Regions from separate parts of the Micromonospora sp. DT228 genome, predicted to be linked through region 3. Evidence: riboswitches for the same ligand, from Rfam matches in the RefSeq annotation. Region 3 holds a riboswitch; each other region holds the start of a gene.

Region 1 (2,197 bases), on a different contig from region 3:
GAGTCAACGACGTCGATCACCCAGGAATCGAAGACATCTAATGTTTTTTCCGCGCCGCCGATTCGTCGACGTGCCGGCGGCCTGGTCGCCGTGCCTGGTCTGCACGCCCGGCCGGAGTCGCGGAGGTGTTCGTCGCGCTGGTAGACGCCCTGACTCTCGACGACGCGGCAGGCCGCTGAGGCGCCCCGAGACCGATGGGGACGGTGGCGCGGGAAGTGGATAATGGTCCAGAAGATTGGATGTCCACTCCGGAAAGTTGCATTGACGGCCGAGTATGGGTAGGGGTCTTTACATCTAAAGACTTAATACATCACACCTTTCCGAATGTCGACACCCGCTCGGCCTGCCGTGTGCCGCGCGGGCGTTCGCCGACCCTGAGTCGGCCGGACCCGGCCCGGCCGGCGCGGCCGGTGACGACCATCACGGGCGTCGCCGTCGACACGCCCGAGACCGACATGTGGGGTGTGACAACGGCAGCGTCCCTATATATGGTGTCGAGCGCAGCTGGTTCGACCGCTCAGCCCGAGCGGTCGAGGCAAGAGGGAACCCGGTGGAAATCCGGGACTGTCCCGCAGCGGTGAGTGGGAACGACAGCCGTCATGAGCACTGGGCCACGAATCGGCCTGGGAAGCGACGGCCAGTAGGAGACCGGCCAACCCGGTCGTGCCCACGAGTCCGAAGACCTGCCAGCGCGCCGCGTACCCACACCCGGGTGAGCGGCGGTCCGAGGCCGCGTGGGACGGCCGACGCCACCTGACCCACGCCGTGCCGGCGTGGCGTCCGCCGGTGTCTGTCTCCACGCGTTCGAGGGGCCATCAGGTCTCGAACTCGCGAGGAGTGAGTGGTGACAGTCACCGAGGTAGTCCCGGCAGTCGGCGACGCGGCCGTGCGGCGGACGCCGATGCAGGTCCGCAAGCGCGACGGCGCCACCGAATCCGTGGACGTCAACAAGATCGTCCGGGCGGTCGAGCGGTGGGCCGACGACCTGACCGACGTCGACCCGATGCGCGTCGCCACCCGCACGATCAGCGGCCTGTACGACGGCGCGACGACTGCCGAGCTGGACCGGCTCTCCATCCAGACCGCGGCCGAGATGATCGGCGAGGAACCGCAGTACTCCCGCCTCGCCGCCCGGCTGCTCTCCAGCTACGTCGGCAAGGAGGTGCGTCGGCAGGGCGTCACCTCGTTCAGCGCGGCGATCCGGGTCGGCCACGCCGAGGGCCTGATCGGCGACGACACCGCCGCGTTCGTCGCCGCGCACGCCCCGATGCTCGACGACGCTGTCGATCCGGACGGTGACCGGCGGTTCGAGTACTTCGGTCTGCGCACGGTGTACGACAGGTACCTGCTGCGCCACCCCACCAGCCGCCTGGTGCTGGAGACCCCGCAGTACTGGCTGCTGCGGGTGGCCTGCGGGCTGTCCCAGACGCCGGACGAGGCGGTCGACTTCTACCGACTCATGTCCAGCCTGGCCTATCTGCCCAGCTCACCGACGTTGTTCAACTCCGGCACCCGGCACACCCAGATGTCCTCCTGCTATCTGGTCGACTCCCCACGCGACGAGCTGGACTCGATCTACCAGCGCTACGCCCAGGTCGCCAACCTGTCCAAGTTCGCCGGCGGCATCGGCATCGCGTACTCCCGGGTCCGGTCCCGGGGCGCCCTGATCCGCGGCACCAACGGGCAGTCCAACGGGATCGTGCCGTGGCTGCGCACGCTGGACGCGAGCGTCGCCGCGGTCAACCAGGGCGGCCGGCGCAAGGGCGCGGCCTGCGTCTACCTGGAGCCGTGGCACCCGGACATCGAGGAGTTCCTGCAACTGCGGGACAACACCGGCGAGGACGCCCGGCGCACCCACAACCTGAACCTGGCCAACTGGATCCCGGACGAGTTCATGCGCCGGGTCGAGGCCGACGAGATATGGTCGCTGATCGACCCGCACGAGGTGCCCGAGCTGCCCGACCTGTGGGGGGAGCGTTTCGACGCCGCGTACCGGGAGGCCGAGGCGCAGGGTCGCTACGTGCGGCAGGTCCCGGCGCGGGAGCTGTACGGGAAGATGATGCGGACCCTGGCCCAGACCGGCAACGGGTGGATGACGTTCAAGGACGCCGCCAACCGGCTCTGCAACCAGACCGCCGAAGACGGCAACGTGGTGCACCTGTCCAACCTCTGCACCGAGATCATCGAGGTGTCCAGT
Region 2 (2,197 bases), on a different contig from region 3:
GGGTCGGGGGAGCGGCGGTGTAGCCGGCGCCGGCCAGGGCCCGGACCGCGTCGATCGACGCGTACGCCGATGGGGTGGTGTTTGTCGGCAGGTACTTGAACCCGCCGCCGGTCAGCTGCTGCGCGCGCAGGAAGTCGATCGGGGTCTTGCCGGCGGTGGTGGTGAAGTCGGTGCCCTGGCTGGGGATGCCGCAGGCGTTGAGCCCGGAGACGGCCCAGGCGTTGGAGTCGGTGTTGACGCCGAACATCGAGGTGAAGGCGCCCGAGGCGTTGACGAGCTTGCCCTTGAGGAAGTTCTTCGCCTGGACGATGTCGGTGTCGGTGTTGGGCACGCCTGCGGCGCAGAGGGCCGCCATGGCGGCGCCGGTCATGTCGATGTCGCCGGGAGTGGCGAGTGCGCTCGCGTTCCCCTCGGCCTGGCTGAAGGTCCAGCCGCCGTCGTTGTGCTGGTTGTTGCGGATCCGGGTGACCGAGAGGTCGAGCAGTGCCTGCGGTACACGGGCGCCGCCGGTCTGGGTCTTCGCCCCGGCCAGGGCGAGGGTGGCGAAGATGGTGCCGTTGACGTTGGCGGGCGGGCCGTAGTAGCCGGGCGAGCCGGTCTGCCAGTAGGCGATGGTGTCGGCGATCAGGTTGCGGGCGGGGGAGACCCGAGCGGGGTCGATGCCTGCCGCGTAGGCGTTCAGGACGCCGCGCTCGTAGTCGGTGACGACGGGCGAGGCGCTTGGCCAGGACGCGGCGGAGAGCTGGTTGCGGTAGACGGTGCGGGCGTTCTTGGTCGTGTCCCCGGAGGGGTAGACGTCCACGGCCGCGACGCCGGCGGGGGCGAACGCGCTGAACGCCCACTCGTTCGACAACCCGCCGCTGGCGTAGCTGCCGTCGGCCGCCTGCAGCGTCCGCAGGTAGGCCACGCCGTTGGTCCGGGCGGTGGCGATCTGCGCGGGCGTCGAGGTCGCGGCGGCCGGTGCGGCACCGGCAGTCACCGCGACGGCGGTGGCGATCAGCGCGGCGGCGGGGACTGTCGCGAGACGTCTCCGGCGGCTGCCGGAGGAAAGGCGCGAGGACATCGGGTCTCCTTGGGGGTACGGGGCACGACTGCCTCGACCCAGAGCCCGACAGGGAAGCCGGCGGGGGCGGGGCGGGCCGGCCGCAGGACGCGTGGGACGGATACCGCAGGTGCTGCGTCACCACGTGGGTAGTCGGGCTCGGGACGGCGGACCGTCCTCACCGTTGCGCGTCAGCCCCGGATTCCCACCGGGTTCCCCCACGCGATGACGCGGTCACCGTATGGGAGGAAGCCCCTACCGCGCGCTGTTAGCTAGATGACAGCGGCTCGCGTTGACGGCGTGGTCGCGGGTGTGGTCCGATGGCCGCGATCCAGCAGTCAGGGGAAGCCGGTCAAAGTCCGGCGCTGGCCCGCAGCCGTAGGTCCCGTTTTCTCGGGACGAGTCGGATTACCTGGCTGGATAGTGCACCGCAGCGCCGTCGAGGTACACGGCGCGGAGCCAGGTTTCCGAGACTTGTCCTCGGGGTCCGCGTCCGCGCCTGCGCCGCTACCCCCGAGAGAGTCGCCATGTCCCCACTTGTCAGTCGCACGCCGCGTGTTCCCCGGGCGTGGTTGGCGTTCGTCGCCGCGGTGACGCTTGGCGTGGCGGCGCTCGTGGTGCCGACCCGTGCGATCGCCGATCCGCTGGAGTCCTGCACGCCGACCCAGGGCGCTGTCGTCGCTGTCGACTTCGGGCCGTGGGGCGGGCCGCTGCTGCGGGGCTGCGACGCCACCCCGACCACGGGTCTGGACCTGCTGCACGAGGCGGGTTTCACCACGGCCGGCACCGCCCATGACGGCCCCGGTTTCATCTGCCGGATCGGCTCACCCGCCTTCGAGTCCGGTGCCGAACGCCCGACGCCCGCCGACGAGGCGTGCCAGTTGACGCCGCCGGCGACTGCCTACTGGTCCTACTGGATCGCACCGGCCGGGCAGGACCACTGGACCTACAGTCCACTCGGTGCGATGTCCCAGCGGCCGGGCCCCGGCGAGGTCGAGGCATGGGTCTTCGGCGGCACCGACATCGGCGGCACGACCGGGGCGCCGAACTTCACCCCCGCGTCGGTGCGCGCGAGCGGCCCGACGCCCTCCTCGACGCCGACTCCCTCGCCCACCACGACGGCCGGGCCGACCGACCCGGCGCGGCCGACCGAAG
Region 3 (2,197 bases):
CGATCAGCGCGTGGATCAGCGCGTCGCCGTCGTCGGGCGGTGGCCCGTCACCCAGGTCGTAGCCGGCCTCGGCCAGCGCGGCGAACAGCCGGACCGCCGAGACCGGGGTGTCCAGCCCGACGGCGTTACCGACCCGGGAGTGCTTGGTGGGGTACGAGCTGAGCACCACGGCGACCCGCTTGTCGGCGGCGGGCACGTACCGCAGTCGGGCGTGGCGCACGGCGATCCCGGCCACCCGGGCGGCCCGGTCGGCGTCGGCCGCGTAGACCGACAGCCCGTCGGCGTCGATCTGCTTGAACGAGAACGGCACGCTGACGATCCGGCCGTCGAACTCGGGGATGGCCACCTGCATGGCCGCGTCCAACGGGGACAGCCCGGCGTCGCTGCCGGCCCACTGCTCGCGGGTGCTGGTCAGGCAGAGCGCCTGGATGATCGGCACGTCCAGGGCGGCCAGGGCGCCGACGTCCCAGGCGTCCTCGTCGCCTCCCCCGGAGGCGTCCGCGGCGACCGCGCCACCGGCCGCGAGCACGGTGACCAGCAGCGCGTCGCAGCGGGCGAAGAGCCCGAGCGGGCCCGCGCCGGTGGTCAGGCCCCGCAGCGAGCCGCAGAAGATCGGCAGCGGGTTGCCGCCGGCTCTGTGGACGGCGTCCGCGAGGACGTCGACGAACCCGGTGTTGCCGGCGAGGGCGTGCGCCCGGTAGAAGACGATCCCCACGGTGGGCCGCCGCGGGTCGGTCGGGTGCTCGCCGTGCACGCCGTACGCCGGGGTCGGCGCGGGTGGGGCGAACCCCTCGCCGGTGAGCAGCACCGTGTCGGAGAGGAACCGGGCCAACTGCGCCAGGTTGTCCGGCCCGCCCTCGACCAGGTACGCCAGCGCCTGGGTGACAACCCCGGACGGCACGGTCGAGATGGCCATCAGCTCCGCGTCGGGCAGCGCCTCGCCGCCGAGCACCACCGTCGGCACACCCGTGGCGAGCACCGCGGCGAGACCGTCCGGCCACGCCTGCCGACCGCCGAGCAGGCGTACGACGACGAGGGCGACCCCGTCGAGCAGGGCGGGCACCTCGTCGGCGGCGACCCGCGCGGGGTTGGCGAGCCGGTAGTCGGCGCCGCTGGCGCGGGCGGCCAGCAGGTCGGTGTCGGCGGTGGAGAGCAGCAGGATGCGCACGGCAGGCTCCGGAGAGTGACGTCCTGGCCGCCACGGAGGCGGCCCGGACGAAGCGGGTGGGTACGGCGTCAGCCGGTACGACGGCCCCGGGTGGACGGCACGCCGACGCGGACGTCGGGGCCGGTCAGCGCCGAGCGCTCGACTCAGCGGTACCGGAAGCCAACGGCCTGGCGTACGCCGCGGCGGCCGGCCCGAGACGTGCCGGCGCGGCCGGCCGTGGGCGCGGCGCAGCGCCCGCGATGCGGGTCATGACGATAATCGTCGATGAATGAGACGCTGTGCGTCATCAGGTCCTCCTCGGGTGTCCACGCCCTGGGGCACATCCCGACGGCCGAAGTATCCTGGCTTCCGGATCGACGCTCTCCCCCGGCCTTCCAGCCGCAGACACACGGCCGTGACTCACGAGGGGGGATCGCTCCCCGGTGACAGTGGCGGGACCGCGTCGGAATCGCACCGACTTCCTTCACTGCCGTCAGGCCGCGAATGCTGCCACACCGCCGCGCCGCCGGTCAACGCCGACCCCGGCGTCGCCCGGCCACGCTCACCACATTGACCTGCGGAAATATCGGCGCGCGGGGTGGCCTGACGCACGAGACGGCGAGCTGACTGGCCGGTGGCGGAGGGCGCCCGCGCAAGGGGGCCGAGTGTCGGTGTGACTTCGTTGGAGCTGATGCCGTAGGCGACTCGGCACCGGCGCGCTCCGCCCTACGTCACTCGTGCTCGAAGCGGCGTGGCCGCCGGGCCAGCGACAGCCAGCCGAGAAAACGGGCGTGCATGTTGGCCAGGTCGGGGCGACCGCCGAGACTGTACAAGTCGTGAATCGCCTCGTTCAGGCAAGACGTCAGGTAGAGGGCCAGCGCCAGCGAGTGGCCGTAGAACTCGGCGACGAGATCGAGTTGGGCGCGGGGGCACGGCCACGGGGCGGCACAGTTGCGGCACAACCAGGCGGGGCGCATGGGCAGGTGTGGGCGGGACCGGGAACGCACACCACGACCCTGCGCACCGCAACCGCCGCCATCCATCACAGTG
Region 4 (2,197 bases), on a different contig from region 3:
TGTATCTCTGCACGTACTCCTCGACGCTTGTCGAGGTGTAGTCGATCGCCACCGCGCCCAGGCTCTCGATCAGACTCATGCTCGCCGGCCCGCCCGTGGCGTACGCCTCGGCGCCGCGCGCCTGGGCGAGTTGGACGCTCACGTATCCGACACCGCCGGCGCCGCCGTGCACGAGCACCTTCTGCCCGGCACGGACTCCGGCCCGGTCGACAAGCCCCTCCCAGGAGGTGATCGCCGCCAGGGGCAACGCGGCGGCCTCCCGCATCGAGAGGGTCTTCGGCTTGCGGGCCAGGAGCCGCGCGTCCACGGCGGCGTATTCGGCAAGCGACCCCTGGAGGTCGCCCACTCCCCCGCACAGCCCGTACACCTCGTCCCCCGGCGCGAAGTCGGTCACGTCCGCACCGACCGCCGCGACGACGCCGGCGAGGTCCAGGCCGAGCACCGCGGGAGGCTGGACGCGCGCGTGCGCGGCCTTTCCCGCCTGGATCTTCGTGTCGAGCGGGTTGACGCCGCTGGCGACGATCCGCACCAGCACCTGCCCGCGCTCGGGGGTGGGTCTGTCGATCTCCTCGACCAGGAGCGGAACGTCGAACTCCCGCAGCACCGCAGCGCGCATAACCATCCACACTCTCCGTGATCGAGGCTTCACGTGGACGCTATCCGACCAGATCGACGGCGGGGCGGGTTCCTCGGACCGGCCAGCACCGCGACGGGCGGACCGAGCACGGGTCAGCCGTCGTCGGCGCCGTCGAGCAGCGCGCGCCGCAGCGCCAGCCGGTGCTCCCGGCGGATCTCCGCCTCCCGGTACCGTCGCCGGTCCCCGTCGGTCTCGGGCAGCAGCGGCGGCACCGTACGGGGCTGGCCGTCGTCGTCGATGGCGACCATGACCAGGTGGGCGGTGGCCACGTCGGTGGGCGGCACCGCCCGGTCCCACCGGTCGGCGGTCACCTTGACGGCCACCTCCATCGAGCTACGGCCGGCCCAGGTGATCCGGGCGTCGACGTGCACGACGTCGCCGACCCGCACCGCGCGCAGGAACGCGGTCTCGTCGATGGCGGCGGTCACCGCCGGCCCATCGGAGTGCCGGGCGGCGACCACACCGGCGACGGAGTCGATGAGGTTGAGGATCCGGCCGCCGTGCACCGTACCCATCAGGTTTGTGTGGTGCTGGTCCATGATCTGCGACAGGGTCAGGTGCGACGCCGACGGCGCTCGGCCGGCGATCGTGGTGGTGTCGTGCACAGCGGTAGTCCGTCCCTCGGGAAACCACGCCGCCGGTCGCGGACACACGCTGACGAGGACCTGGCCGTGCACCACACGCACGGCCCGTCACCCGCTCAGCCCACCCGCGAGGCCGACGGCAGCGCACACGGTTGTGTACGCGGCGCCGGCAGGTCTTCGGACTCGCGGGCCCGACCGGTCGTGCCGGTCCCCTACTGGCCGTCGCTTCCCAGGCCGCTGGCCCAGTGCTGATGACGGCTGTCGTTCCCACTCACCGCTGCGGGGCAGCCCCGGATTTCCACCGGGTTCCCTCTTACGACGCCCAGCCGGTCAGGACGGGGCGAACCAGCGCCGTCGGCAGCATAGCTGGCCAGGGAATCTGTCCACCGGGGGCATCGTGCCGCGGCGGCCGCGTGCTCGTCGTCAACTTTTGACGTTCGAGGAAGAAGATCGCCACCTCTTGAAAAAAGTCTCGCGAGGGTGAGGATATCCAGATGCGTCGTCTCCCCCAGACTTGCGGGCGGGTGGTCTCGGGCCTCCTCGCGTTCCTCCTCGCCTCGGCGGTCGCCCTCCTCGCGTCCGCCCAACCCGCCGCGGCGCACGGGACCCTCGCCACGTCCACGCCGGCGAGCGGGGCCACCGTGCGTGAGCCGTTCACGGAGGTGCGGCTCTTCTTCACCGAGAAGGCCGCCGCCAACGCGTTCTTCACGATCACCGCCCCGGGTGGCACCCGTGTCGACAACGGCTGGTCGCAGGGTGAACCGAAACCGCTGGAGCAGCCGGTACGGGAGTACTTCCTGGTCAACGGGCAGTTCGAGCCGCGGGAGTACACGACGGGGTTCCCCGCGGTGGTGAGCGTCGCCCACCTGCCCGCCAAGGGCCAGTACTCGGTGAGCTATCTGTCGGTCGCCTCGGACGGCGACACCGTGCGGGGCACCCTGACCTTCCGCTACGACGGGCGGGTGACGGCGGCGCC

Evidence for each region. Region 3 has a riboswitch for cobalamin ahead of cobN (cobaltochelatase subunit CobN). Riboswitches for the same ligand answer to the same signal wherever they lie in the genome.
Region 1: it holds a riboswitch for cobalamin, as region 3 does, so the genes downstream of both, ACLQ29_RS16270 (ribonucleoside-diphosphate reductase subunit alpha) here and cobN (cobaltochelatase subunit CobN) in region 3, are expected to answer to the same signal.
Region 2: it holds a riboswitch for cobalamin, as region 3 does, so the genes downstream of both, ACLQ29_RS24510 (hypothetical protein) here and cobN (cobaltochelatase subunit CobN) in region 3, are expected to answer to the same signal.
Region 4: it holds a riboswitch for cobalamin, as region 3 does, so the genes downstream of both, ACLQ29_RS22635 (acyl-CoA thioesterase) here and cobN (cobaltochelatase subunit CobN) in region 3, are expected to answer to the same signal.

The regions. Positions count from the first base shown of each region.
Region 1 covers NZ_JBNCKO010000007.1:67,903-70,099, reverse strand. The annotation lists cobalamin riboswitch at 489-705, shown strand; gene ACLQ29_RS16270 (ribonucleoside-diphosphate reductase subunit alpha) at 902-2,197, shown strand, end outside.
Region 2 covers NZ_JBNCKO010000013.1:164,046-166,242, forward strand. The annotation lists gene ACLQ29_RS24510 (hypothetical protein) at 1-1,063, opposite strand, end outside; cobalamin riboswitch at 1,170-1,291, opposite strand; cobalamin riboswitch at 1,359-1,476, shown strand; gene ACLQ29_RS24515 (prenyltransferase/squalene oxidase repeat-containing protein) at 1,570-2,197, shown strand, end outside.
Region 3 covers NZ_JBNCKO010000014.1:148,711-150,907, forward strand. The annotation lists gene cobN (cobaltochelatase subunit CobN) at 1-1,168, opposite strand, end outside; cobalamin riboswitch at 1,481-1,657, opposite strand; gene ACLQ29_RS25390 (hypothetical protein) at 1,879-2,154, opposite strand.
Region 4 covers NZ_JBNCKO010000011.1:186,794-188,990, reverse strand. The annotation lists gene ACLQ29_RS22640 (zinc-dependent alcohol dehydrogenase family protein) at 1-622, opposite strand, end outside; gene ACLQ29_RS22635 (acyl-CoA thioesterase) at 730-1,176, opposite strand; cobalamin riboswitch at 1,373-1,586, opposite strand; gene ACLQ29_RS22630 (copper resistance CopC family protein) at 1,716-2,197, shown strand, end outside.